Regions from separate parts of the Weizmannia sp. WK01 genome, predicted to be linked through region 2. Evidence: riboswitches for the same ligand, from Rfam matches in the RefSeq annotation. Region 2 holds a riboswitch; each other region holds the start of a gene.

Region 1 (7,236 bases), 140 kb from region 2:
CTTGCCGGATCGTCGCTGTTGCTTCCCGGGCGGTTTCAGGCACACGGCTGCCATGGCTGACATATAAAACGCCTTGTTTCATACCCGTTCACCCGGTACAGGCCGGAGCAGCAGAAAGCTGTTCAAACCATTTTAACTCTTCGCGCAGTTTTACCACTTCTCCGATGATCAAAAGCGATGGGTTGCGCAGCCCAGCCGCCTTTTCACTTAAATTTCCAAGCGTGCTGACCGCGGTTTCCTGTTTTTCAGTCGTGCCCCAGCGGATTAGTGCAGCCGGCATGTCCGGTGATTTGCCGTGCTTTATCAGTTGCGCACAGATGAGTGGCAGATTTTTCACGCCCATATAAATGCAAAGTGTATCAATTCCCGCATATTTGGACCAATACGCATCAAGATCTTCGCCTTTTTTCGTGACGCCCGCGATAAAAGCAACGGATGTACTGAGCCCGCGGTGGGTGAGCGGAATGCCGGCATAGGCGGGCACAGCGGAACCGGCTGTAATTCCCGGCACGATTTCAAACGGAATATGTTTTTGCACCAGGACTTCCGCTTCCTCCCCGCCTCTACCGAATATAAACGGATCACCGCCCTTTAAACGGACAACCGTTTTTCCTTGGTTAGCAAATTTCACAAGCAGGTGGTTGATCATATCCTGCGTCATCGTATGGGCATCCGGTTTTTTCCCGCAGTAGACAAGTTCTGCATCCGGCCTTGCCTCTTTTAACAGGTCCGGATTCACCAGCCGGTCATATAAAATGACATCCGCTTCCCGGATCAGGCGCAATCCTTTCACTGTAATCAGCTCCGGATCGCCGGGTCCTGCCCCGACTAAATATACTTTTCTCATTTCTTCACCTGCTTTAAACTTAATCGGACTCGTTGTTTTGGTTGATGCGAGCACTTGAACAATCCTAGTCTGGATTGGCTACAAGCGGGCACCTGAAAAAGCTGGCTGCTTTTGCCGCTAGAGCTTGCTGAACGGGTCCAATTCTGCGTTTGTACCCAATTTATCAGCAAGCTCCATCTCAAAATATAAAAGAATCCATCTTCGAAAATGCGATTTTATCTTCTCTATACGCTGAATCAGCTTCCAAGTGCAATTTTTTCCCTGGTTTTTTCATAAAACCGATTTGTATATAAATTTTTGCCGCATTCTTACCAAATCTAGGAATTTTGTAAAATGAACGAAATCTTGTCATGCAGACTGATGCTTACTCTTATTACCTATGTCATTTTATATAGCAGCCTTATTTTTTCTGAACCGTATGCAGCCCGCATTCGGTTTTATTAAAGCCCGCCCATCTTCCTGCTCTTGAGTCGCTGTTTCCGACAGCACGTGTGCACGGGAAGCAGCCGATGCTCGGATATCCCTGGTCGTGCAATTCGTTATATGGAAGATTGTTAGACCGGATATAGTTCCAAACATCATCCCATGTCCAATGAATCAGCGGGCAAATTTTAATCGAATGGAACCTTTCATCTTTATTGACAAAATTCGTTTTTGCCCTTGTCGGCGATTGCTCCCGCCGTAAGCCGGATATCCAGGCCGCCGCTCCCTGCAGCGTTTCTTCAAGCGGCTTGATTTTCCGGATATAGCAGCATTGGTCCGGATCCCTTTTCCAAAGGGCAGATCCGTATTGCGCCGCCTGTTCATCAAGCGTAAGCGACGGTTTTTTCATTTGTATATTTAAAGCCGGATATTTCTTTTTCACTTTTTCAATCAATTCGTAAGTCTGCGGAAAGTGCAGGTCGGTATCCAAAAATACGATATCCGCATCTTCTCTGACTTTCGAAATGAGATCAATCAGCACCATTCCTTCTGCGCCGAAACTGCACGCATATACCACTGATTTGCCGTACGTGCCATATGCCCACTGCAAAATTTCCAATGCGCCCTTCGTTTCATCTTCCGGCACGAACGCTGCGAACGGATCCGACGTAAACTGTTCATATGTGAGCCGCGTTTGCTCCACTCTATTCCCTTCTTTCGCATTCGATTACTAAGGATTAAACGACAAAAATCTTCTTACCCTGAAGTAAGAAGATATCCATTCCCGGGAAATCTTCTTATCTTTCAGGCCACCACCTGCAGGAATTGGCACAGTGCCCATTTCCGGACCTGCTGCCGAGGCTTCACAGGGCCCTTCCCTCCACCTCTCTTGATAAGAAAATAACAATATATAAGCTTGAAGTTTATTGTATACCTTCTTATGCTATTCGTCAACGAAAAATTCTGATAAAGAAAATCAGGCCCATTTTCAAGAAAAATGTTTATATGTCGGTTTTTGATCCTCATTTGATGGAAAAGGTTTCCAACTGACCCTTCATTTTTTGGCTAGCTTCCTTGGGCTTTTCTTCAAAATTTTGCTTCTGTACCAGATTGGTCATTCATCTTTAAACTTGCGGATGTCCTCAGTCGTACCAGGCTCAAATCTGTGCTTCATCTCACCCGGATTTCTGCAGCATCTTTTTAAAAAGGAGCAACAGCTACCTTTTACCATAGAGGTCTTTCCTTATTATCAAACGAATAAACATAAGGCATCGTAAGAATCAAACAAACCCAAATAATGACGATTAGTGTTATGAATGCAACTTTTGGAATGCCCAATATCATCAGTCCAAATGATACGAAAAGGCAAAGTAGAGAAAGATAACCAACTTTATTTCGAAACTTCATACTTGGATATAACTTGGCTGTACAATTTGGACATTCCATGGTTTGGTCAAACTTCCATAGTCTCTTAAAAATATAAATCCACTTAAATTGATGGTTACAATTCAAACATTTTGGCAGGCTCATTAAATTTCACCTTCCTTTTCATTGATTCTAACATAAAATTCAATTTATTTTTTATATTAACAACTATGGTTTGGAAAAGTCTTCTTTTTCAGTGCGTTTTCCAACCTGCGGGGGTAAACTACATATATCAATTGACACAGACTGAATGAAGGCAAAGCGAGGTGGAAAAATGATTCATTTGGACAAGCATCATGACCCCTGGACAAACGGCATACTGCTGCGCCAACTTTCACGCAGGACAGTCCAGCCGGGTACCCTGATCCGGGAGAATGAAGCACTTTTTCAACAGTACTGTCAGCCGGAATTTCACAAACCGTTTTCCCTTTCACGGTTGCTGCTGAACCGGCGATATCCGGTTGAACCGTATAAAACGCTTGCAGATCAGAACGGCCTTGTGTACCCGGAATGGAAAACGATATTGGATCAAGCGTACAGCCGTCTGCTGGCTGTGGCATCCCGTACAGTCAATGTGGCAGATTACGGTGCGGTCGGCGATGGAAAAACCGACTGCACAGCGGCTTTCCAAAAAGCATTGGGAAACGGCCGGGTGAAAGTGATCGTACCGAATGGTGTTTTTCTAGTAAAGGGGCTTAAGCTGCCTTCATGGACATGCCTTTGCGGCAGCGGAAAAGGCGTAACCATCATCAAACTCCATCCGCATGCACCGAAAAAAACGCGTCTCATCCAAAATGCCCATTTTCATCGTGGCAATCACCATATATCGGTGGAGGGGCTCACGCTCGATTGGAATGTCGAAAGGCTCGGGCAAGAGGAAAGAACGGCGGCAGGAAATAACCGTTCAAGCTGCCTGACTTTTGCGCACGTCACGTTCGGCTGGGTGAAAAATGTGGAGGCGGTGGGGGCCGGACTGCACGGTTTTGATGTATCCTCTGCCCGTTATCATTATTTGGGAGACGGCTTTCTCGCCCCAGGAAGGAGCCGCTATATCTGGCTGGACGGGCTCACGGCAAGCGGATTCGGTGATGACGGGATTACCACCCACCATAGCGACTATTGTTTTATTTCAAATTCTTTCTGTTACAACCCAAGTGGAAGGGCCCACAAAAAAGGGTTTTCCAACTCCAATGGCATTGAGATTGATGACGGCTCGCGCCATGTATGGCTTTGCAATAATGCATCAAGCGGCTGTTTCGGAGGTGTTGAAATCAAAGCCCACCACAATGCATCGGCTGCTTCTCATGTGCATTTGTATGGCCATCTTTCTGTCCGCGACAACCGCTCTTTTAACTTCCGGCATATCGGCCACCATAAAGGCAAAGATGCCGATTCGAAAAGCGCGAACCATATTGTGGCGGCCAATCTAGTTTCTGTCGCACCGGTGTTTACGGATTTATATGAAGGTTCAACGCCGCGCAGCCTCGTTGTTTCCGCTTACCGAAACGTTGTAATTAACGGGCTGACTGCGCTTGGCGACCCGGATTATGATTTCAAGGGAAATCCTGTTGTCGCCATCCAGTACCGCGCAAAAAATGTTATTTTGAAAAATGTAGAAATCAGCGGGTTTCAAAATGCAAAACGGATCAGGGGCAAAGACAAATGCGTACTGCTGTAATGCTTGGATTGTTCATAAATAAAGAGAGAATCTAAGCAAGACTTGCCGAATGAATCGGATAATAGCTTCTTATCCGATTCACCCTGCAAGTCCAGCCTTCATGTTTGCCACCAATAGAAGCGATATCTGCAAAAAAGGGGATGAAATGGCTTTCGAGTGCAAAGTTTTTTCTACATCTTTTTGAAACCCTTGCATTTAAAGTTCGGCAAAACCCTTGGGATCCTTGCCCGTCCGAGATTTTGCTGATTCAGCAAGCCCTGGATCCTTCCTTTTCATCATCGTTTGAAGATCATTTCCCGGGGAAACTTGGTGTCTTTTGTCATGAATGCGGGCGTGGAAAGACATTTCTATACAAAGTTTTTGCCGACTTTGCGCCCCTTCTCGAGTAAAAGACATTTTGTCTTCCTTGATGCCAATGCCCGGAAATTTGTTGTGACATGTCTTTCATAGCACTCGTGCCAGTAATGTTATCGCAATTTTTCTCTCATTAAGTTGCGAATACTTTTCCCGACCAATTGTGTTATTTTCCTTTCACCATAAAGGACGCTTTCCCGGGAAATTTGTTGCCTTTTGTCTTTTTAAAGACCTCTAAAAAACATTGGGACCATCGTACGGATCCTTTTTTGTCTTTTTGAACGTTTTAAAAAGACATTTTGACTCAGTCCCACCCCCGTTTTGTCTTTTTGAAGGCTTCGTGACCACTGAAAAAAGCCATTTTTTTATGTAAAATTTGCTGTGTAGTGTAAGAAATTTTCTGTAAATGGTACTCTTTACCATAGAAATTAGTAAAAATGACAAATGTTTGGCTATAATTCGCCTTTTTAGAGGATAGTATGGCGGCTATCCTCTTTAAATTTACTGCCAAGGCTGTTAGCTTGGCTTGTAAGCCCATGCTTTTTAGACCGTACCATTTGGCACGATCTAACCCGTGGAAATTCTTCATTTCGCCATTTTTCCCTTCTTGGCATGCTCTTTTTTTATACTTCTCTTTAAATCCCTCCGATTTCTGTTGTTGACTATACTCATAAAATTCTGGGGTGTTGATTCCGATCCCTAATACTTTTCCGACTGTTTTTCCGGTTATGCAAACTTCTCGCATTGGGCAATTTCTACATTGTTCTCTGTCAAAATAGTAATTATACGTTTCTTTTCCACATTTTCTTATATAGTGTTTCTTTTTGATTGTTTTGTTTCCTTGACTACAGAACCACTCGTCAGAATCTTTGTTATAACTGAATCTTTCTTCGTCTATGCGATATGCAGCTTCACTTACAGGGATGTATGCCTTTGCTTTAAGTTCAGAGATTTTGTCTAAGATTGGCTTTTTAAAATAGGCTTTATCACCATATACTTCTGGCATTTTTATTCTCGTTTTCTTGGTTAACTCTAATAATTCATCAAACTTCGTTCCATCCACATAAGCTCCATTACCAGTATGAACAGCTGTAATCATTCGATCTTCTGTTGTCATCATAAATTCCGTTTTATAACCAAAGAAAGGATCATTTTTGCTTTTATACCCTATTCTCGCTTCTTGGTCGACAATCGATCGTACCCCTTTTTGCTCCATAAACTTCGGGTCTGCTAAAATTTCTTTCGCATTATTAACGAGTGCTTTTGTTTCAGGTGCTTTCTCCAGTTCAACTAGTTCTTCTACCTTTGATACCGTTTCTTCAAGATAGGACTTCATTGTTTTTCTAGCTTCATCATGGTTTTCTATTTCTTTATAATCAGGGATTTCTTGGTTGATTTCACTTGGTATTTCTCCGTTTTCTTCTTTAACGGTTTTAAAGATTTTTTTCGCTAATTGTTTCATGACTCGTTCCGGTCTATATTTTTTGGTGTTGGCTTCTGTATGAGTGGAATCAATCGTTATACCAGAAACCTTTTGTAAAATTCCTTTTTCAATGCATTGGTTTATGATTTCAATAATAATTTCATCTATAGTGAGATTGCCTTCTAATCTACTTTTACGAAATTTTGCCAAAAGACTTGGGTGAGGGAGGTCGTCTTCCGGATTGATTCCTAAAAAATACATATATGCAAGGTTTAATGAGCAATTTTCTATAACTTTCTCATCAGATAAGTCATAGAGTTTTTGTAACACCAAGATTTTAACCATAAGTTCGGGCTCTTTTGCTGGCCTTCCATATTCTTTACAGTAAGTTTTTTCAAGCATTTTATTGATAAAACTAAAATCCACTTCATCTCTTAATAATTTAAGTGTATGATTTTCAGGAATTTTATCGTATAATATGGAATAGATGCTTAATTGATTATCTTTTTCTTTAAGCATGATAGATACCCCCAGTTTGGTTTTGGTTTGTAGTATAACTTTATTATACCAAATACTGGGGGCATTTTTTTTCAATTTATTGTACATATAATTATTTTGAATTTTCAGATTGACTTTTTCAGTGGTCCCGAAGGCTTCTAAAGGACACTTGGACCACTACCCAGATCCTTTTTGTCTTTTTGAGCATCTTAAAAAGACATTTTGGCTCGATCCCCACTCCTTTTTGTCTTTTTGAAGGCGTCTAGGGGACATCTTGGGGCGAGAATCATTGCCTTTTGTCTTTTTGAAGGTCTCTAAAGGACATTTGGACCTCCGCCCGGATCCTTTTTTGTCTTTTTGAACGTTTTAAAAAGACATTTGGACTCGGTCCCACCTCCTTTTTGTCTTTTTGAAGTGTTCTAGGGGACATTTCAGGGTGGGAATCATTTCCTTTTGTCTTTTAGAAGGCCTCTAAAGGACACTTGGACCACTGCCCAGATCCTTTTTGTCTTTTTAAACGTCTTAAAAAGACATTTGGGGGCGGATCCCATTCCTTTTTGTCTTTTTGACGGCTTCTAGGGGACATTT
Region 2 (7,236 bases):
GCTCAACTGGATCTTGAGCATTCTCATTGCCGCCACCGGTACATCTGTCGGCATGACAACGGCCTATTTTATCGGGCAGCGGCTCGGCGGCCCGTTTTTACATAAATACGGCCATTTTATCCATCTCGGCCCGTCCCAGCTTGAAAAAACATCGCGCTGGTTTAATAAATATGGGAATAAATTGCTTATCGTCGCGTATTTTATACCAGGTGTCCGCCACATCACCGGCTATTTTTCCGGAATTACGAAACTGCCATTCCGGTCATTTGCCACTTTTGCCTATTCCGGCGCTTTGATTTGGACAAGCACGTTTATTTCCCTCGGGAAGCTGCTTGGCCCGCAGTGGGAGCAGTTTCACGAAGCGGTCAAAAAATATCTCGTCATAGGCGGTATTGTAAGCGCCGGTTTAATCATCGCGTATTATGTGTTCCGCTATTTCCATAAGCAGATTTTCTGGGCGATGATGGCGGTGCTCCGGCGCGTTTTCATGATTTTCCGCAGCCGGGTCCGCGCCGAGTTTGTGATCATCGGCACCACGCTGGTGACATTGTTTTTGATTGTGTTAATGATCACAATGATTCAAAACCTTTTCAGCGAAGATTTCAGTGACTTTAACGAGGTGACCTCTTTAATCGTATCGCTTTTGTTCAAACACCATTGGGCAGGCGTCATGAAAGGGATGCTGGCGCTCAGCTCGCGGCAGGCGCTCATTCTCGTCATGGTGTTGACGGTTCTTTGGATCATTTGGAAAGGCAAAGATCGCACGCACGAATTTTTGATTATGCTGCTTGTTACAATCGGCGGGGAACTGTATCAAAATGTGCTGCATGAAGTGTTCCACCGGATGTCGGAAACGGAAATTCCGACGTTTTCCCACTTTGTCTTCTCATTTCCGAGCGACCAGGCGATGATGATTCTGATCATTTACGGCTATTTTACATATCTCGTTGTCCGGCACGCTGAGATGTTTTGGGTCCATACGTTTATGGATGTACTTCTTTTAGCTGTTCTGTTGTTCGCAGCTGTCAGCCATATTTATTTCGGCCTTGAAATCCCGAGCAACATTGCGGGCGGTTACGTATTCGGCGGCGTCTGGCTTGGCTTAAATATTTTATTGCTGGAAATTTTCCGTATGATATGATGGATAAGAAAGCAAATGTTGGAGGGGAAACATGTTCTCAGACTTTGTCACACAAATTTTAACAGCACTCGCTGATCTGGGTTACTTCGGTGTTGCGATCGGGCTTGCGATTGAGATTATCCCGAGCGAGATTGTCCTTGCCTATGCCGGCTATTTAATTTCCCGGGGAGAGATCAATTATTTCGGCGCCATTGCAGCGGGCACACTTGGCATTTTGATTGCCCAACTGATTTTATACTGGATCGGTGCATACGGTGGGCGCCCGTTCTTGCTAAAGTACGGCAAATATTTGCTGATTCACGAAAGGCATCTCGATGTCGCGGAAGAATGGTTCAACAAGTACGGCGCCGGTGTTATTTTTACGGGCCGATTCATCCCGGTCATCCGCCAGGCCATTTCGATCCCGGCCGGCATTGCCAAAATGTCGTATTTCAAGTTCATTTTTTTCACGCTGCTTGCGACCATTCCGTGGGCGGTGCTGTTTATCTTTCTCGGTGAACGTCTCGCATCAAACTGGGCACAAATTGATGACGTCGCGGCTCCTTATGTCAAGCCGGTGACCATTATCGCGATCGTTATCATTGTGCTTTATATCGCTTACTCGATGTACCGCAAGAAAAAAAAAGCCTGACCCTCTATTTAGGGGGCCGGGCTTTTTCCATAGATGAGGGAAGAATGGAAACAGTGCGGTTCGGATCCCAAGAGCGGCTAACTCCCACCAAATCAAAGATATAGGTTAGCTGCTATAATTGTTCAAAATCCTTAACCAAAAAAACCGCCTGCACAAAGCAGACGGCGAAAAAGGGGGTTAACATGGATGAAAAAGCAAGCCGGATTTTCATCTTGCCTGATTACAAGAAAAAGGATAACGCAGGAAGCTTAAAACAATCTTAACAGGCCGAAATTTTGAAAAAGAGGCATGTTTATCTGCTATGGCCGAAAAAAACCGCCTGCACAAAGCAGACGGCCAAAAAAGGGGGTTAACATGGATGAAAAAGCAAGCCGGATTTTCATCTTGCTTGATTACAAGAAAAAGGATAACGCAGGAAGCTTAAAACAACCTTAACAGGCCGAAATTCCGAAAAGAGGCAGGCTTGCCCACTATGCCCAGAAAAAAACCGCCTGCACAAGGGCGGCCTAAAAAAGGGGGCATATAAAAAAGTAGGTTGTAAGCTCTCTTGCAAAGAAAAGGATACCTGCCGAAACTTAAAAAATGCTTAAAACCTCCGCGTCTCTGGCCATAAAAAAACGCCTGCACAAAGCAGACGAACCAACAAAAGCTCTTACCTGATGACAAACATCAATATACCGCTGGAAAATAAAAAACGCCTTAACTTTGCATGAAAGTTATGTGAAATTCCCCACAAATTATGATCTCGACAAAAATAACAAAATTTCATCAAAATTTTCGTGACAAATTGCCGCTTTTAGATAATAATAATGAAGACAGACTACTAAAACGAGGGATTCTATGGAGTCAAGAGTAGCGAAAAAAAAGAAAAAACGGTCAAGAGTCCGCTGGCGCAGAGTGTTCCTTATGCTCTTTTTACTGCTCATCGTCGCCGGCGCGGGTTACACAGCCTATCAATACTACGCTGGCGTTCATCAGACAGACCCGAATGATGCCTTAAATATGGACAATCTGGAATTTAACGGTAAAAAGGATGCAAATGGCCGCACCAATATTCTCCTTCTCGGAATTGATCGGCGCGGGCAAGAAGATTCAAGAACCGATACCATCATGATTGCCCAATATGACCCGAAGAATAACCAGGTGAAGCTCATTTCGATTATGCGTGACATTTATGCCGAAATTCCGGGGTATAGAAACTATAAAATTAACACAGCCTACTATCTTGGCAATCTGAAGAATCAAAAAAAGGGTGTTGAATTGCTGCGTCAAACACTCAAAACCAATTTTGACATTGATGTGCAATATTATGCACTTGTCGATTTCCAAGGTTTTGTTAAAATTGTCGATACCCTGGCGCCTCAAGGCATTGAAATGAACGTGGAACATAAAATGTCGGAAAACATCGGCTTGACGCTTTATCCTGGAAAACAGCTGATGCATGGGAAACAATTGCTCGCCTACGCACGATTCAGACATGACGCGCAAGGCGACTTTGGCCGGGTTGCCCGCCAGCAAAAAGTGCTTAAAGCGCTCCAATCTGAAGTTTTCAGCGTGAACGGTATCGCCAAAGCGCCGAAACTGCTTGGAACCATTCAGCCGTATATTGCCACCAATATGAGCAAAATGAACATTCTTGCGCTCGCCAAAGACGCCGTCGGAGGCAACCTCAAGGTAAAAACAATGACCGTACCGGTTGCCGGCACCTATACCAATGTCAGCTATCCGGGCGTCGGCGCCGCACTCGAAGTGGACAAAGAAAAAAATATAGAAGCCATCAAACAGTTTTTGGATGAATAACAGGGGCCGGTTCCGGCTCTTTTTTTTGTTGCAGACAGAAAGCCGTACCGGGAGCAAATTGTCCTTTTGGAGGGTTCAAAAAGACAAAAGAAAGCCGGACTAGGAGCAAATTGTCTTTTTGAAGGGTTCGGGACCACTGAAAAAGTCAATCTGAAAATTCAAAATAATTATATGTACAATAAATTGAAAAAAAATGCCCCCAGTATTTGGTATAATAAAGTTATACTACAAACCAAAACCAAACTGGGGGTATCTATCATGCTTAAAGAAAAAGATAATCAATTAAGCATCTATTCCATATTATACGATAAAATTCCTGAAAATCATACACTTAAATTATTAAGAGATGAAGTGGATTTTAGTTTTATCAATAAAATGCTTGAAAAAACTTACTGTAAAGAATATGGAAGGCCAGCAAAAGAGCCCGAACTTATGGTTAAAATCTTGGTGTTACAAAAACTCTATGACTTATCTGATGAGAAAGTTATAGAAAATTGCTCATTAAACCTTGCATATATGTATTTTTTAGGAATCAATCCGGAAGACGACCTCCCTCACCCAAGTCTTTTGGCAAAATTTCGTAAAAGTAGATTAGAAGGCAATCTCACTATAGATGAAATTATTATTGAAATCATAAACCAATGCATTGAAAAAGGAATTTTACAAAAGGTTTCTGGTATAACGATTGATTCCACTCATACAGAAGCCAACACCAAAAAATATAGACCGGAACGAGTCATGAAACAATTAGCGAAAAAAATCTTTAAAACCGTTAAAGAAGAAAACGGAGAAATACCAAGTGAAATCAACCAAGAAATCCCTGATTATAAAGAAATAGAAAACCATGATGAAGCTAGAAAAACAATGAAGTCCTATCTTGAAGAAACGGTATCAAAGGTAGAAGAACTAGTTGAACTGGAGAAAGCACCTGAAACAAAAGCACTCGTTAATAATGCGAAAGAAATTTTAGCAGACCCGAAGTTTATGGAGCAAAAAGGGGTACGATCGATTGTCGACCAAGAAGCGAGAATAGGGTATAAAAGCAAAAATGATCCTTTCTTTGGTTATAAAACGGAATTTATGATGACAACAGAAGATCGAATGATTACAGCTGTTCATACTGGTAATGGAGCTTATGTGGATGGAACGAAGTTTGATGAATTATTAGAGTTAACCAAGAAAACGAGAATAAAAATGCCAGAAGTATATGGTGATAAAGCCTATTTTAAAAAGCCAATCTTAGACAAAATCTCTGAACTTAAAGCAAAGGCATACATCCCTGTAAGTGAAGCTGCATATCGCATAGACGAAGAAAGATTCAGTTATAACAAAGATTCTGACGAGTGGTTCTGTAGTCAAGGAAACAAAACAATCAAAAAGAAACACTATATAAGAAAATGTGGAAAAGAAACGTATAATTACTATTTTGACAGAGAACAATGTAGAAATTGCCCAATGCGAGAAGTTTGCATAACCGGAAAAACAGTCGGAAAAGTATTAGGGATCGGAATCAACACCCCAGAATTTTATGAGTATAGTCAACAACAGAAATCGGAGGGATTTAAAGAGAAGTATAAAAAAAGAGCATGCCAAGAAGGGAAAAATGGCGAAATGAAGAATTTCCACGGGTTAGATCGTGCCAAATGGTACGGTCTAAAAAGCATGGGCTTACAAGCCAAGCTAACAGCCTTGGCAGTAAATTTAAAGAGGATAGCCGCCATACTATCCTCTAAAAAGGCGAATTATAGCCAAACATTTGTCATTTTTACTAATTTCTATGGTAAAGAGTACCATTTACAGAAAATTTCTTACACTACACAGCAAATTTTACATAAAAAAATGGCTTTTTTCAGTGGTCACGAAGGGTTCAAAAAGACAAAAGAGAGCCGTACCGGGAGCAAATTGTCCTTTTGGAGAGCTCTAAAAGACAAAAGAAAGCCGGACCAGGAGCAAATTGTCCTTTTGGAGAGCTCAAAAAGACAAAAGAGAGCTGGACCAGGAGCAAATTGTCCTTTTGGAGAGCTCAAAAAGACAAAAGAGAGTCGGATCAGGGGCGAATTGTCCTTTTGGAGGGCTCAAAAAGACAAAAGAAAGCCGGACCAAGAGCAAATTGTCTTTTTGAAGGGTTCAAAAAGAAAAAAGAGAGCCGTACCGGGAGCAAATTGTCTTTTTGGAGAGCTCAAAAAGACAAAAGAAAGCCGGACCAAGAGCAAATTGTCCTTTTGAAGGGCTCAAAAAGACAAAAGAAAGCCGGACCAAGAGCAAATTGTCTTTTTGAAGGGCCCAAAAAGACAAAAGAAAGCCGGACCAGGAGCAAATTGTCTTTTTGGAGAGTTCAAAAAGACAAAAGAAAGCCGTACCGGGAGCAAATTGTCTTTTTGGAGAGCTCAAAAAGACAAAAGAGAGTCGGACCAAGAGCAAATTGTCCTTTTGGAGGGCTCAAAAAGGCAAAAGAAAGCCAATTAGACAAAAGGGACGAAACCGCATCCAATATGAATTTCAATTTCCCCCTTGTCATGTCACCCGGCAAAGTGTAAAGTATAAATAAGTCAAAATTTTAAGTACGTTCAATCGAATAGCCTTATCAAGAGAGGCGGAGGGACTTGGCCCGATGAAACCTCAGCAACCAGCCCATAAGGCACGGTGCTAAATCCAACAGGTATACCTGAAAAGATAAGGAGAATGTTGTCATCTTGCCTCCTTTTCTGGGAGGCTTTTTTCATATCATTCAAAGGGAGTGTAAAAATTTGGACCTTCTCGAAACGTTAAAAAACCGCATCCTTGTTGCGGACGGGGCAATGGGGACACTGCTATATGCATACGGCGCCGACACATGTTATGAGTCATTCAACCTGACCCATCCGGAAGACATCCACGCGATCCACCGCGCCTATATCGAAGCAGGCGCATCGGTCATCCAGACAAACACGTACAGCGCCAACTATATCAAGCTAGCACAGTATGTCCTGGAAGAAAAAGTAAAAGACATCAACAAAGCGGCCGTCCGGATTGCAAAAGAAGCGGCAAACCGTGATACATTTATACTCGGCACGGTCGGCGGCATCCGCGGACAACGCAAAACCGAAGCAACACTTGCCGAAATCAAGCGTACGTTCCGCGAGCAGATTTTTCACCTCCTGAACGAAGGAGTTGATGCCCTGCTTTTGGAAACGTATTTTGACGCGGAAGAACTGTATACGGTCGTAGACATTGCGAAAAAAGAAGCGGATGTCCCGGTCATCGCCCAGTTCTCGCTTATCGAACCGGGCGTGCTCCAAAACGGAACCCCGGTCCGCGACGCGTTCAAGGAACTTGAAAACCGCGGCGCCGATGTGACCGGCCTGAACTGCCGGCTCGGCCCGCACCACATGATCCAGGCGTTCGAAGAAATCCCGATACCGAAGCGTGCCTTTTTGTCCGCATACCCGAATGCGAGTCTTTTAGATTACGAGGAAGGCAGGTTCACGTTCACGAATAACGCCGATTATTTTAAAACATGCGCCGAAAAACTGGTCGAACAGGGTGTACGCCTGATCGGCGGCTGCTGCGGCACGACGCCGGCTCACGTCAAAGCAATCGCAGAAGGGGTGCAGGGGCTTTTACCTGTCACAGAAAAAACGGTCCGCCCACCGAAAATCGAGATCGCGGCCGCCCCGGCGCAGCA
Region 3 (7,236 bases), 1.7 Mb from region 2:
TAATCGAGGAATCGATCCCACCCGACAGGAATGCGCCAACCGGTACATCGCTGCGCATATGGACTTTCACCGAATCAATCATTACGTCACGCACTTCTTGAATAAATTCGTCCTCGCTTTTATGAACCGGGTGGAAGGATGCTTTCCAATATCGTTTGATTTCCATCGGTTTGCCAATTTTTTTCACAAAATAATGGCCCGGTTCAAGTTTCCGGATGTCTTTTGTCATGGTGAAAGGTTCGGGCACAAATTGGTAGGTTAAATAATATTGGACAGCATCATAATTCAGTTCTGGTTTTTCCATGGCAAGCAAAATGCTTTTCTTTTCAGAACCGAAATACATTTTATCGCCGTCTTCATAATAGAAGAACGGTTTAATGCCGAACGGGTCACGCGCGCCGCACAGCGTTTGTTCCTGCTTATCCCAGATCGCAAACCCGAACATCCCGCGCAGACGTCCGATCGCTTTTTCGCCGTAACGGCTGTACATGGCAAGAATGACTTCCGTATCCGAATTCGTTTCGAATGTCATCCCTTCTTTTAGCAGTTCTTCACGCAATTCCACATAGTTATAAATTTCGCCATTAAAAATAATCCAGTACCGTTCGTTTTCGTATGTTAAAGGCTGGTGCCCCGCCTCGATATCGATAATGCTCAGGCGCCTGAAACCGAACTGGATATGCTCGTCTTCATAAAAGCCTTCATCATCCGGGCCGCGGTGCTCAATCATATGATTCATCTGTTTAAACTGTTGCCTGTCTTCGTCTGATAATGTAACGGGATGGTCATGGACGCAGCCAATAAATCCGCACATGTAAAAAGTCACCTACTTCATTTCGATATACTCTATTGTAAATTTATTTCTTTAAAAAACAAATGTATTTCCGCCAAAATTTGACGGCCAAATTCTGCACATGTAATATAGTTTAGCATGTTTTCCGCCAGTTTGCAGGGTTTTTGTTAAAAATGAGGCAAACAGGATTCCTTATTCCCGCCGTTTTATGAAAAAGAGCGGCCTGTATACCAGGCGCGCTCTTTTTCCTATTATTTTCCGATATGATTGCGGGCGAATTCGTTCAACGCCCCGGCTTTGTCCGTTTTTTCCCAAGGCACATCCAAATCATCGCGGCCGAAATGCCCGTACGCAGCGATCTGCCTGTAAATCGGACGGCGCAAGTCGAGCATTTTGATAATGCCGGCCGGGCGCAGGTCAAAATGAGCTTCGACCGCCTCGATCAGCACTTTTTCCGGCACTTTTCCGGTCCCAAACGTATCGATGGAAATAGAAACGGGCTTCGCCACCCCGATCGCATACGCAAGCTGTACCTCGCATTTTTCCGCAAGGCCTGCCGCAACAATATTTTTCGCAACATAGCGGGCGGCATAAGCAGCGGAACGGTCCACTTTCGTCGGGTCTTTCCCGGAAAATGCGCCGCCGCCGTGACGTGCATAGCCGCCGTACGTGTCGACAATGATTTTGCGGCCGGTCAGCCCCGCATCCCCTTGAGGGCCGCCGATAACAAAGCGGCCGGTCGGATTAATCAAATACTTTGTATCCGCATCGAGCAAGTGTGCCGGCACAACCGGTTCAATGACGTATTTTTTCATATCTTCCTGGATTTGTCCGGCGCTTGTGTCAGGATCATGCTGCGTTGAAATGACAATCGTATCAATGCGGGCAGGCTGGTTGTTCTCGTCATATTCAACTGTCACCTGTGTCTTCGCATCCGGGCGCAAATACGGGATCACTTCTTGTTTGCGGAGTTCAGCAAGACGGCGGGCAAGCTTGTGGGCAAGCGAAATGGGAAGCGGCATCAGCTCTTCTGTCTCATTGCAGGCAAACCCGAACATCAGGCCCTGGTCGCCGGCTCCGATTGCCTCAATCTCTTCGTCGCTCATCCCGCCTTCGCGGGCTTCCAAAGCCTGGTTAACGCCGCGCGCAATATCTTCGGACTGTTCGTCAATCGATGTCAGCACAGCGCATGTTTCCGCATCAAACCCGTATTTCGCGCGCGTATAGCCGATCTCTTTAATGGTCTTGCGCACCACTTTCGGAATATCCACATATGTATTGGTGGAAATTTCCCCCGTGACGAGCACAAGCCCTGTCGTGACGGAAGTTTCACAGGCAACGCGGGCATTCGGGTCTTTTTCTAAAATGGCATCCAAAATGGCATCGGAAATCTGGTCGCAAATTTTGTCCGGATGGCCTTCCGTCACCGATTCCGATGTGAACAAATGCCGTCCTTTTAACATCCGCTTTTCCTCCTTATATGGTTACATATTGGAAACGGTACTCATACCCTAAACTCGATTCATTTCATGTACAAAGCCAAAAATAAAAACCTTCCCCATTCATCATGAGTGGAAAGGTTTTGACTTCAATCAATCGCGCCTTTCACTCTTATCGTTCAAGGAAACATTCCTTGCTGCAGGTTAGCACCTTTGCCTGGAAGTCAAGCGGCAGCTGCGTTGCGAGCGCATTGCCTGTTCCAGAGGCGGGTTGCTGGGTTTCATCGGGCCCGTCCCTCCACCAGCTCGGGATAAGAGTATCCGTTCAAAGTAAAATCATACGCAATTTAGCAGGCGCTGTCAATGATTTTTTCGCCCTTCTCCCCTTTGTCCTCTGCATTTTTCCCGGAAAAAAGTATGTAATAAACGGATGAATATGTTATACTGATATCGTTTAAAGTGAAATAAGTTATTCAAAGGGGCGGTTTATGAAAATGGATCTGATTGGCGCTTCTGACGATTTAAAGTTTTTGTTGTCGGGGGAAAACGTACGCATGCAGCTTTCCGTGCCACAATTAATGGAAAAAATTATCGAACGGAAAGAAGCTGTACTGACAACGGAAGGGGCCATTTCTGCTGCAACAGGAAAATATACAGGAAGGTCACCGAAAGATAAATTTATTGTCGTCGACTCCGAATCAAAAGACCGTGTCGACTGGGGCAAAATCAACCAGCCGGTTTCTCCCGGCGTGTTCAACAGGCTTTATGAAAAAATGGTCCGGCATTTAAAAGGGAAAGACGAAATTTTTGTGTTTAAAGGTTTTGCGGGTGCCGATCCAAAAAGCCGCCTTCCGATCCAGACCGTGAATGAGTTCGCCTGGCATAATTTATTCGCGCATCAATTGTTTATCCGGCCGGATGCGGAGGAGCTCTATCAACACGATGCGCAATTTACGATTCTTTCCGCGCCGCTGTTTAAGGCAGACCCGGCGCTTGACGGCACGCATTCCGAAGCGTTCATCATGATTTCACTTGAACGCCGGATAATTTTGATCGGCGGGACGGAATATGCAGGCGAAATGAAAAAAAGCATTTTTTCCATCATGAATTACTTGCTGCCGCAAAAAGGCATCCTTCCCATGCACTGCTCCGCCAATACTGGGAAAAACGGCGATACGGCCCTGTTTTTCGGCTTGTCCGGGACCGGGAAAACGACGCTTTCCGCCGATCCGGAGCGCGCACTTATAGGGGACGATGAGCACGGCTGGTCCGACAGCGGTGTCTTCAATATTGAAGGCGGATGCTATGCAAAGTGCATCGGGCTTACGGAAGAAAAAGAACCACAAATTTACCAGGCGATCCGTTTTGGGACCGTACTTGAAAATGTGGTCGTAGATCCGGTGTCCCGCAAACCGCAATATGACAACAATGCACTGACGGAAAATACAAGGGCTGCTTACCCGATTGAAAACATCGGCAATATTGCCCGCTCCGGCATGGCCGGCCATCCGTCAACCATTATATTCCTGACGGCCGATGCATCCGGTGTCCTGCCGCCGATCAGCAGGCTGACAAAAGAGCAGGCCATGTACCATTTCTTAAGCGGTTACACTTCTAAACTGGCCGGTACCGAACGCGGCGTCACGCGCCCGGAAGCCGTGTTCTCCACTTGCTTCGGCGCGCCGTTTTTGCCGCTTGAGCCCGCCGTTTATGCGGAAATGCTCGGCGAGAAAGTTGACAGGCACAACGTCCAGGTATTTCTTGTCAATACCGGCTGGACAGGCGGCCCGTACGGAACCGGTTCCCGCATGAAATTAAGCGATACGCGGGCCATGGTCCGGGCTGCGATAAACGGCAAACTGAAAGATACCGAAACACGGCAGGATGATATTTTCGGGCTACACATCCCGGTTCATATTGAAGGGGTGTCAGATGACGTCCTTTATCCGGCAGATACATGGACGGACAAGCAGGCTTACCGTGAAAAAGCGTTCGAACTTGCAGCCCGGTTCAAAGAAAATTTCCGGCAATTTTCGGTGCCGGATGACATTGAAAAACTCGGCGGCCCGCTTATATAAGCATAAACGGGAGCCCGCATTTTAAATTAAAATGAGACTCCAATTAAATTGTGGTATGCTCATTTCTGTAAAAGCGGAAACGCTGCAGCAACCCAAAAGGTTACGGCGAGTACCAAGGGTCTGCTCATTTAAGCAAAAGCGGAAACCCAGTTAAAACCAGGTGCTTGTCTGGACGGCGCTGATTCCTTCCTGCACTGCCCATTGATGGTGGGCACCGGCCATTTTTTCCACAGCCTCGTGAAGGTTGAGCCATTCCAAGTTATGGCTTCCTTTGCGGGGCTGTTCCCATTTTCCTAAATAAAACAGGCCTTCATCCATGGACCGCGCGCCCGTTTCCTGTGCCGCTTTGCCTAAAAAGCCCGCGATTTCAAGTTCCGCGCCGACTGTCCGCATCAGGCAGGCAAGTTCAGACTCCCCGCGGCTGATTTCCCCACCCGGCAGCCTGTAGCCGCTGCCCGATGGCACCACCCCGACTTTTTCTTTTTTCGCATCAAAAATGACGGCATATGCGCCGCAAGCTTTTTTGTAGTCCGTTTCCATCTTTGGACTTCTCCTCCTTTTTCAAGCAAATGCGGAAGGCCGGCCCTTTACCTCAAGTATTCGATTCTGGCGGGAGTAGCTGCCAGCCTTTTTAAATCGCTGCGACCAGTTCTCTTTTCCAGTTTTAGAAGCCGGCCTCTCTTCCGATTAGTATTTTCAATCCTGCCCATTTCATCCCGAAGAACCAGGCTGGCGGCACACTTGCAAGACGTGTTGCGTTCGCCAATATTCCTGTCCACACCGGTCTAGGCCCAGTTGAAAAATTTTAGCAGTTCCATTCACCAATACTCCGGCACCACTCCCGCCGGATCCGTTCTTTCTCCGCGCTACCCGCAAGCTGGTTCACCATTCACAAGGCATTGCCCTTTGGCCGAATTCCGGCGTTCTCCGCAAGACCAGCCAGGCATTACACTTGTAAAATTCCCTTCCGCCCGTCCTGATAAACTAAACAGGCGCCGCGGACCATGGTGCGGCGCCTGTTTAATTCGGCGTGTTCAAAGAAACCAATTCATAGTGAACGATCGTTGTATTGTTTTCCCATTCCAGTTTGCGGATGACAGCGCTTCCGCTCGGCCCGTGTTCCTTCTTTTTCCGGATTTCAACCGGCGTATCAAGCGGATACACGCAGTATCCCGGTTGTTTTAGCAAAAAGAGGTTTTGCTCAATACGCTCTTCTTTTCCGTTCGTCACGAGCATCGTATCGAGTTCCATCGGCATTCCCATTCGGCTCACCTCCGTCGTTGCTTCTATTGTATCATGTGCGGAATGCCTTTTCATCCAAACGCTGGCAGCATGGACAACCCGCCGGTTTACAGGCGGCGGGAAATGGTGGCCAAGTTCCGGGAAATACCATGTTTCAACCGATTTTCCAAGCTGTTTGAGACCGTGTTCGAGACGAATGGCGTGTTCCACGGACACATTTTGATCCTTCTCCCCGTGGATAACGAGAACGGGGCAACCAATTTGCCCGAGCTTATACAGTGGCGTCCGCACCCGGTACCGTTCCGGATATTTTTCCGGCGTGCCCCCGATCACGCGCTTCATCATTTTTCTTAAATCGACCCGTTCCGCATAACAGAGCGCAACATCCGAAACGCCGCCCCATGTGACAATAGACGCGGCCGGCCGTGCTTCCGCGGTGCCGAGTGCCATGATGCCGCCGCGGGAAAATCCGAAAACGTGGACACGCCCGCTCACCCGCTCATTCTCCATCAATACGTCAAAACCAAAATACGCATCATGCATATCGTCTCCGCCAAAGTCTTCATCGCCTTCCCCGCCCCAGTTGCCGCGGTAAAAAGGCGCGAAAACGATAAACCCTTCCGACGAAAACTCGCCGATCCGCGCCGGCCGCACCATCCCGACGCTTTTGATGCCGCCGCGTAAATATAAAAACCCGTCATAAACGCGCCCGTCATCCGGCTCTGCCAGCAACCCTTTCACTTTCAAGCCGTCCGACCAGTATGTCACAAGATACATGCGCACACGCGGATTTGGGGACGGAAAAAGCTGCTTTTCGATCACGATCTTCAAATTGCATCACCTTTTCAGTGTTTCGTTTAATTGATCCGCTGCAAAGATTGCCTCTTTATCTTGTACAATATCGCCGGGTTTATTGCCCTCTCCAAGAATGTAACCGTCAAAACGCATGCCTAAAAAGTCAAAAATATACGCAAACTGCTGGATCAGCGGCAGCCCTTTGACACGTGGCATATCCCCGCCGACTGCAATCACATAAATTTTTTTCTCCGCCATTCTTTTTTTAAAATCCGGAAACTGCGGATCCCGCAATGTTTGCGACCAGCGATCGATGAAGGTTTTCATCAGCCCCGACATCCCGTACCAGTAAATCGGCGTTGCAAAGATAATCGTATCGCACATGAAAATATGCTGGATGAGAATGCTATAATCATCCTCCACTTTTGAAAACCCTGAATCCGTATGGCGTTTGTCTTCAATTGGAAGAATATGCGCATCTTTCAAATAGAAGCGCTCCACATGCATGCCTTCCACTGCCCGCTCTGTCAGCATCTCTGTATTGCCGCGCGGGCGCGAACTTCCGTAAATCACTGCAATCGTCATGGCTGTACCCTCTTTTATCCATTTACTTTTACTTTCTATGTTAGTATGTCGGCCGCAGCCTTCGTCTGTCAAGCAATTCGGATTCCAGCGGTTTTCCAAAAAACTTTTAAAAATCGTCCAGTTTCAGTTAAAATAAAGGTATTGGAAAAAATTAAAAAAACGCTGAACTGTAAACCATTTTGAAGCAACAGGTTCATAAAGGAGATTGACTTTCAATGACCTATTATTTAGGCGTAGATATCGGTACAACAACAACAAAATCTGTTTTATTCGGCGAAAAAGGGAAAGTCATCAGCATGCACCA
Region 4 (7,236 bases), 640 kb from region 2:
GGTAGTACATTTCTGAAGTGTAATGCCTGAGGACAGGCGCATCTTTAAACAGATCCGGCGGAATCCGGATCGGGAAAAAATGGTGTCCTTTCTCTTCAACATAGTGATGTAACTCGGAAAGCTTTTCTTCAGAAATGGTGGAATGCAGCAGGTAGATCGAAAACGCTTCTTCAGGATTGTTTTGGACAAGAGAGTTTATTAACACTTTTAGGGGAGGAAGGTAATTTTCATTTAATGTAACAAGGATATTCATGGCTTTTCCACCTTTTGGCTGTAGTTTCAACTACTTCCATGATACAGGTTTCTTTTTCCGCTAACAATCCTTTTGGGTTCCGGGTATGGGCCTTTTTCATCGTACAATCATGGCTGCTTGCTTGTGCCCTTATAGGTGAGAAAACATTGCACCCTCTGGCGTTTCCACAGAAAAAAGCCTGCCATAAAAATGGTCAGGCTCTGAGAAGCGACAGTCTTTCCCAAGGCTTTGAAAGCCAGCGCCGAGTGGCAAAGATGCCTCGGAACCATTCATCAATGCCCTGGGCAATCCAAATACCGAGCAGCCCAAGCCCGAAATGCACTCCAAGGACATAGCTTAAGCTGGCTGCAAATACCCACATGGAAAAAATGCCAATCATGACCGGGAAGCGGACATCGCCTGCTGATTTCAGCGAACTCATCAGCACGATATTCATCGCTCTCCCTGGTTCTGTAAAAACAATGGCCCAAAGAATCGGGATGCTGACGGCGAGAATGTCTTCGCTTTTCGTAAATATGTGCAAAACAGGTGAGCCGATGAGCGCAATCACCAGTGAAGTAAAGAAAGAAGCCATCATGGCAATCTTTAAAGTTTTCATCCCGCGTTTCAGAGCACGTTCATACGTTTTTGCACCGACATACCGGGCGATAAGCAGCTGGGTGCCGGATGCAATGGCGAGGGTGAACAAATAACAGATCATCGAAATATTATTTAAATAAACGCGTGCAGCCAGGGATGCTTCCCCGAGTAAGGCAATAAACCCGGTAATCACCAGTTGGGAAAACTGGTAGGAAAAATTTTCGCCGGCTGAGGGAATGCCGATTTCAAGCAATGCACGGATATCTTCTTTCTTTATGGTGATGATATCGCGAATGCCCATTTTCATTGCAAGCCTGCGGTAGACAAGGAAAAGAAGCGCCGATACCGCAAAAACGCGTGCAACAACAATGGCCCACGATACCCCGATGACGCCGGTAACCGGGAGCCCGAAAATCCCCGTAATGGCCAAAATGTTCCCAAAGATGCTAATTAAATCCATTAAAACGGTGACAAGCATCGATTCTTTTGTAAAACCGTGGCTCCTCAGTACTGCGCTTAAAGCGAGGGAGATGGACTCGAGAAAAAGGGAAGCCCCGCAAATTTTGACAAATGTCAGCGCGTATTGATAAACCTTGCCGTGAATGTCGAAAAACCCGAGAAGCAGTTGCCCGAACAGAAAAACAAAAAGCCCGACGGCAAGGCCGAACCAACAATTGAGACCGAAAGCGGAATGGGCGACCTGGCGCGCCTCTTTCATTTTCCCTGCGCCAAGATTTTGCCCGATCAGGATAATCGCGCCGACGGATGTGACATTAAAAATGAGTATAAACATATTCAACAGCTGGTTGGCCACGCCCACCCCGGCAGCCGCATCATCGGCGTAGTGGCCGAGCATAAGGGTTGCGATGATCCCGATTCCCATATGCAAAGAAAGCTCAATAAAGAGCGGCCAAGAAATTTGAAACAGGGTCTGGTCTTTGTAATATTGCTGTTGTGCTGTCAACACTTTTCCCCCTTTATCTGATACCCCAGCCTTTTAAACCGGTTATATTGCCGGGTCTGGCGGATGTTCATTCTTCAATACTATGAAACATTGTAGTCTTTATTGTCGTGCTGTCAATTGGAATCTTAAAAAAACCCGTGAATTTTTTATGGATGAGGGATATTGGCTGTGTTTGCGTATTTGTTTACATGTTTTCAAAGCTGTTTGCATGTTTACACAAACGCAAACATTTGTAAACAAAAACGCAAACATGTTTGCAAACCTGTAAGCATGGCTTTATAACAACACTTTTCAAAAGTTTACAAGCCGCAAACAAGTTTACATTTTCGTTAAAAAAGTTCAGAGTATTGATTATTTTTATAGACTCAGATATTCTTAGAGTAAGCCAAAGAAAGCGATACAGGGAGGAAAAGTGAATGGGGAAGACCCGGATTGCCGCAGTCGATGTAGGCAACGATTCTTTAAAAGGCATTTTTGGAAAAATGGAGTATGAACTCAATATCCCGAACGTCATTGCACGGGATATTGAAGACCGGCCGGTAATTGGCATTGAGGAACTGGACAGCAAAGATCCGCTTGAAGGCATCCATGTAAAAGTCCACTCCCCTGCTTTAAAGGAAAATAACGTGATTTACCGTGTCGGGGATCTCGCAACCAAAAGCGATAATGCAACCGAACTTGACCCGGGAAGCAGCAAGTCGGAAGAGGATCAGACCCTCGTCCTGCTTTTTACAAGCCTTGCGCTTGACGCAGTAAGGGAGGAAAACGCCAAAGTTTTTACCCGCAACCAGAATGTCATTGATGCCAATTACACGCTTGGGACAGGCCTGCCGCTCCGCGAAGTAAAAGAGGGAAAAGATGCGGGCTACCGCTCGCAGCTGCTTGGATCCGTCCACCAGGTGGAATTTCTTGTCACACCGAAATATCAGGGGTTGAAAGTCAATCTGAAATTTGACGAAATCAAAGTGTATCCGGAAGGCTTTGCCGCTTTTATCAATCTTGTCATGGATAACGATTTAAACATTATTAACCGCGAATTGATTGACAAACGCATTTTAATCCAGGATATCGGCGGCCTCTCAACGGATATCGCCGTGATCAAAAACAGGACAGTCGATGATGACCGGGCGCAGGGATTTAATCTCGGCGTATCAGAAGCGCTTGAACAGATCCGTGAAGAAATCCGCGTCAAATACGGGGTCGAATTGGACAGCCGCCGTGATGTGATCGATATTATCACGAAAAAGCATGACCGCAACCATATTATGGTAAAAGGCAGCCGGACAAGCGTGCACGACATTACAGACCGGATTCTGTTTGACCTTGCAAAGAAACAATACCGCCTGCTCCGGAACGTGTGGCAGAAAAACTCACAAACAGAGATTTGCTATTTTGTCGGCGGCGGTTCTGTTGTCCTGAAAGATTACTTAAAAACGCTGAACAACAGCCTTGACGGCTACAATATTGATTTCTTTGAAGATGAAAAAGAGAGCATCTGGATGATGGCCAATGCTTACTACAAATTAATTTCGGATTATGTGAGGAAAAACAATAAACCGGAAGACAAAGGAAAGAAACCGGTCGAATCCAAATAAGGTGAAAAAATATGGAAAAACAAAGCGGGATGAAGCGGGGCCAGACGATTGCGTTCCGGATCCCCCAGGATACGCCCGATCATATTTTAAAAGAACTGTCAAAGTTAAAAGAAAAAGAGAAACGGAACTTCTCCGCCAAAATAGCCGGATATGTGATACAAGGTGTTAACCAGTCGCTCGTAAAGGACAAAGAAACCATTACAATCCCGCTGCCGCGCAAACTGACAAAAGTGCAACATGACTGGCTGAAGCATGAACATTCGGAAGCGATGCTCGGCAGCATTGTTTACGAACTGATTCAGGATCCACTCCGGGCGACTTCGCTCTTTGCGGCCCTTTCGAAACAACCTGTATCTATGGATGAGACGCTTTTTTTACAGGAAGACGAATTGCCGCAAACCAGCGAAGAAGCGGACGGGAAACCGGTTCGATCCGGTGGTGAGCCGCCTGGATCGGATGATCTTGATGCATTCGACTGGAGAACTGCCGCCGCCGAACCGGCACCGCCCGAAACGGGAGCGCCGGAAAAAGAAGAAGATGCGGAAGACCTGCTCGGGGATTTTCTCGCCAGCATGAATAAATGAAGTGCGCAGGGTGAACCCCTGTGTGTCTAAAACTTGTACGAAATGTAAGGGGATGGCACAGATGGAAAATATAATCGAAGTTGCCGGTGTGAGCCTGATGCGCGACGGCAAAAAACTGCTCTCGGACATTCACTGGACGGTCAAAAAAGGGGAGCATTGGGCTGTCCTCGGCTTAAACGGTTCCGGCAAAACCACTTTGCTCAATATGATCAACGGGTATATTTGGCCGACAAAGGGGAGCATCAAGGTGCTCGGGAAAGCGTTCGGAAAAACAAGCCTGCCGGAACTGCGGAAATCAATCGGCTGGGTCAGCTCCTCCATCCAGGAAAGGATACCGCGCACCCAACTTGCACGCGATGTGGTCATCAGCGGCAAATATGCATCCATCGGGCTGTATGAAGCGGTGGATGCACAAGACGAAGAGAAAGCCCTGCGCTTGATGGAACAATTACATTGTGCTTCCCTTTTTAGCCGTGCTTATGAACATTGTTCGCAAGGAGAGCGGCAGAAGCTTTTAATTGCGCGCGCGTTAATGGCGGAACCGCGCATCTTAATTTTGGACGAGCCTTGCAACGGGCTGGATTTGTTTGCCCGGGAAATTTTGCTAGAAAGTGTGGAAGAGCTGGCGAAAGATAAGAACGGACCGACGCTTGTATATGTCACGCACCATCCGGAAGAAATTTCTCCCGCTTTCCAAAAAACATTGCTGATCAGAAACGGGGAAGTTTTCCGGCAGGGCCGGACTTCCGAGATGATTGAAAAACAAGTGCTTTCCCGCTTTTTTGAGCATGAAATTCACGTGGAGTGGCGCGGAAACCGGGCATTGTTTCAAGTTGTCTGACGATTGAAAAACAAAAAAATATAAAATAATGAATTGACAAATCCCGAGCCGTCCACTAATATTTAAATATAACAAATGAATAACTTATCCAGAGAGACTGAGGGACAGGCCCGATGACGTCCAGCAACCTTCAAATCTTTTTTTGAAAGGTGCTAATTCCTGCAGAATGGTTCATTCTGAGAGATAAGTCACTTGACCGGCAAACCTCTTTCGAATGAAAGAAGTTTTTTTTTTGCCAAAAGGAACAGAAGGAGTTTTCAACATGCTGGTATTAGAAGATATTCATAAGGTATACGGAAAAGGGAAGGACAAAAAGGTTGAAGCGTTAAAAGGCATCAACCTGCGTGTTGAAAAAGGGGAAATCTTCGGGGTGGTTGGTTACAGTGGTGCCGGGAAAAGCACACTGATTCGGTGCGTCAATCTGCTCGAGCGGCCGACTTCCGGGAAAGTGCTCGTTAACGGGGTCGACCTTGTGCGCCTGCCGCCTGCCAAGCTACGTCAAGAGCGAAAAAAAATCGGCATGATTTTCCAGCAGTTCAATCTGCTTCAGTCAAAGACGATTTTTCAAAATGTGGCCATGCCGCTTGTGCTGGAACATCGCCCGAAGGAAGAAATAAAGGCAAAAGTGGCAGAATTATTGTCTTTTGTCGGGCTGGAAGAGAGAATGCATCACTACCCTGACCAGTTGTCAGGCGGCCAGAAACAAAGGGTCGGTATTGCAAGAGCCCTTGCGACAGATCCGGACATCTTGCTTTGTGACGAGGCAACGTCTGCCCTTGACCCGAATACGACCGAAGCCGTGTTGGACCTTTTGCGGAAAGTCCGGGACGAGCTGGGCATTACGATCCTGATGATTACCCACGAAATGAATGTCATTCGTGATATTTGTGATAAAGTGGCGGTGCTGGACGGCGGAAAAATTGTGGAGCAGGGCCCTGTAATCGACCTTTTCACAGAACCGAAAACGCAAATTGCGAGAAGCTTTGTGAAAACTGTGCTGAATGATTCGATTCCGCCATCGGTGCAAAAACTGATCGATGAAAGCAGCAAAGACAACCCGCACGGCATTTACCGGATTCTGTTTAAGGGAGCTTCCACCAATATGCCGCTGTTATCCAATACAGCAAAACAATTTTCAATCGACCTGAATGTGCTTCATGGCATGATCACCGAACTTCAGGGAATCCCTTTTGGCAACCTGCTTGTCGAATTGAAAGGCGACCCGGAAGAAATGAAGCGGGCCATTCAGTACATCAACGATCACGAAGCGATCATTCGGGAGGTGGAGAAAAATGGCATTTGATTGGTCATGGTTTTGGCCGCAATTTTTCACGGCAATGGGCCAGACGCTGTATATGGTGGCTGTATCATTACTCATTTCCATCATCATCGGCATCCCGGTTGGCGTCATTCTCGTTATTACCCGGGAAAACGGCATATGGGAAAACAAATGGATTTTTAATATTTTAAATGTGATTATCAATATTTTTCGGTCGATCCCGTTTATTATTCTCGTTGTCGCGATCATTCCGTTTACGCGCTGGGTTGTCGGGACAGCGATCGGAACAACCGCAGCGATTGTGCCGCTTGTGTTGTACACTGCTTTTTACATCGGGAGGCTCATTGAAAGTTCACTGCTTGAAGTCGACAAAGGGACAATCGAACTTGCGCAGTCAATGGGGGCGACGAACTGGCAGATTATTTGGCGGTTTTTGCTTCCGGAAGCAAAGGCATCCATGGTGCTCAATTTAACGATTGCCACCATCGGGCTGATTGGGGCTTCCGCGATGGCGGGCGCGGTCGGTGCCGGCGGGATCGGGGATTTGGCGATCACGTACGGGTACAACCAGTTTCAGACAGGCGTCATGATCGTTACCGTTATCACGCTGGTCATTTTCACCCAGCTTGTCCAGACATTGGGCAACTTTCTCTCCAAAAAAATCCGGAGAAAATAATATTGGGAAAAAGGGTTACACCTTTTTTATAAAAAATTCAATTCAGGGGGACTTAGCAGCGATGAAAAAATTTGCGATTCTATTATTGGGACTGATCCTGGTTTTGGCAGGATGCGGGGCCAAAAACAATTCGAGCAGTACAAGCACAAAAACAATCAAAGTCGGGACAACCACTTCTGAAGTGCCGACATGGAATTTAATCCAGAAACTCGCGAAAAAGAAAAATATTAATATTAAGATTGTCCGCTTTGACGACTATGTTCAGCCGAACCTCGCATTAAGCGACGGGGAAATTGATATTAACGCGTTCCAGACGGTTGTTTATTTCGATGATTTTATCAAACAACGCAATCTGAAGCTTTCGGCGATCGGCACAACGAATATTTGGCCGATGGGGATCTACTCGAAAAGATATAAAAAGGTCAGCGAAGTGAAAGATGGCGACCAAGTTGTGATTCCGAAAGA

Evidence for each region. A riboswitch is a leader RNA that binds a small molecule or an ion and turns the genes downstream of it on or off. The one in region 2 is predicted to bind S-adenosylmethionine.
Region 1: linked by a shared signal. The riboswitch ahead of OF158_RS02005 (phosphoadenylyl-sulfate reductase) and the one ahead of OF158_RS02545 (bifunctional homocysteine S-methyltransferase/methylenetetrahydrofolate reductase) in region 2 are both predicted to bind S-adenosylmethionine.
Region 3: linked by a shared signal. The riboswitch ahead of metK (methionine adenosyltransferase) and the one ahead of OF158_RS02545 (bifunctional homocysteine S-methyltransferase/methylenetetrahydrofolate reductase) in region 2 are both predicted to bind S-adenosylmethionine.
Region 4: linked by a shared signal. The riboswitch ahead of OF158_RS17080 (methionine ABC transporter ATP-binding protein) and the one ahead of OF158_RS02545 (bifunctional homocysteine S-methyltransferase/methylenetetrahydrofolate reductase) in region 2 are both predicted to bind S-adenosylmethionine.

What each region holds. Positions count from the first base shown of each region.
Region 1 covers NZ_CP109616.1:389,223-396,458, reverse strand. Annotated here, with positions in the region: gene OF158_RS02015 (sirohydrochlorin chelatase) at 1-82, opposite strand, end outside; gene cobA (uroporphyrinogen-III C-methyltransferase) at 89-847, opposite strand; gene OF158_RS02005 (phosphoadenylyl-sulfate reductase) at 1,248-1,973, opposite strand; SAM riboswitch class I at 2,065-2,169, opposite strand; gene OF158_RS02000 (TIGR04104 family putative zinc finger protein) at 2,495-2,800, opposite strand; gene OF158_RS01995 (glycosyl hydrolase family 28-related protein) at 2,970-4,373, shown strand; partial or broken gene OF158_RS01990 (IS1182 family transposase) at 5,194-6,669, opposite strand.
Region 2 covers NZ_CP109616.1:527,420-534,655, forward strand. Annotated here, with positions in the region: gene OF158_RS02525 (VTT domain-containing protein) at 1-1,141, shown strand, start outside; gene OF158_RS02530 (undecaprenyl phosphate transporter UptA) at 1,173-1,772, shown strand; gene OF158_RS02535 (LCP family protein) at 2,613-3,572, shown strand; partial or broken gene OF158_RS02540 (IS1182 family transposase) at 3,831-5,306, shown strand; SAM riboswitch class I at 6,151-6,252, shown strand; gene OF158_RS02545 (bifunctional homocysteine S-methyltransferase/methylenetetrahydrofolate reductase) at 6,320-7,236, shown strand, end outside.
Region 3 covers NZ_CP109616.1:2,481,040-2,488,275, forward strand. Annotated here, with positions in the region: gene asnB (asparagine synthase (glutamine-hydrolyzing)) at 1-814, opposite strand, end outside; gene metK (methionine adenosyltransferase) at 1,045-2,256, opposite strand; SAM riboswitch class I at 2,402-2,550, opposite strand; gene pckA (phosphoenolpyruvate carboxykinase (ATP)) at 2,721-4,310, shown strand; gene OF158_RS11875 (NUDIX hydrolase) at 4,461-4,850, opposite strand; gene OF158_RS11880 (DUF2584 family protein) at 5,331-6,374, opposite strand; gene OF158_RS11885 (flavodoxin family protein) at 6,390-6,932, opposite strand; gene gntK (gluconokinase) at 7,148-7,236, shown strand, end outside.
Region 4 covers NZ_CP109616.1:3,592,030-3,599,265, reverse strand. Annotated here, with positions in the region: gene OF158_RS17105 (glycosyltransferase family 8 protein) at 1-253, opposite strand, end outside; gene OF158_RS17100 (MATE family efflux transporter) at 447-1,796, opposite strand; gene OF158_RS17095 (ParM/StbA family protein) at 2,213-3,391, shown strand; gene OF158_RS17090 (hypothetical protein) at 3,403-3,975, shown strand; gene OF158_RS17085 (ABC transporter ATP-binding protein) at 4,037-4,816, shown strand; SAM riboswitch class I at 4,898-5,006, shown strand; gene OF158_RS17080 (methionine ABC transporter ATP-binding protein) at 5,079-6,119, shown strand; gene OF158_RS17075 (methionine ABC transporter permease) at 6,109-6,771, shown strand; gene OF158_RS17070 (MetQ/NlpA family ABC transporter substrate-binding protein) at 6,833-7,236, shown strand, end outside.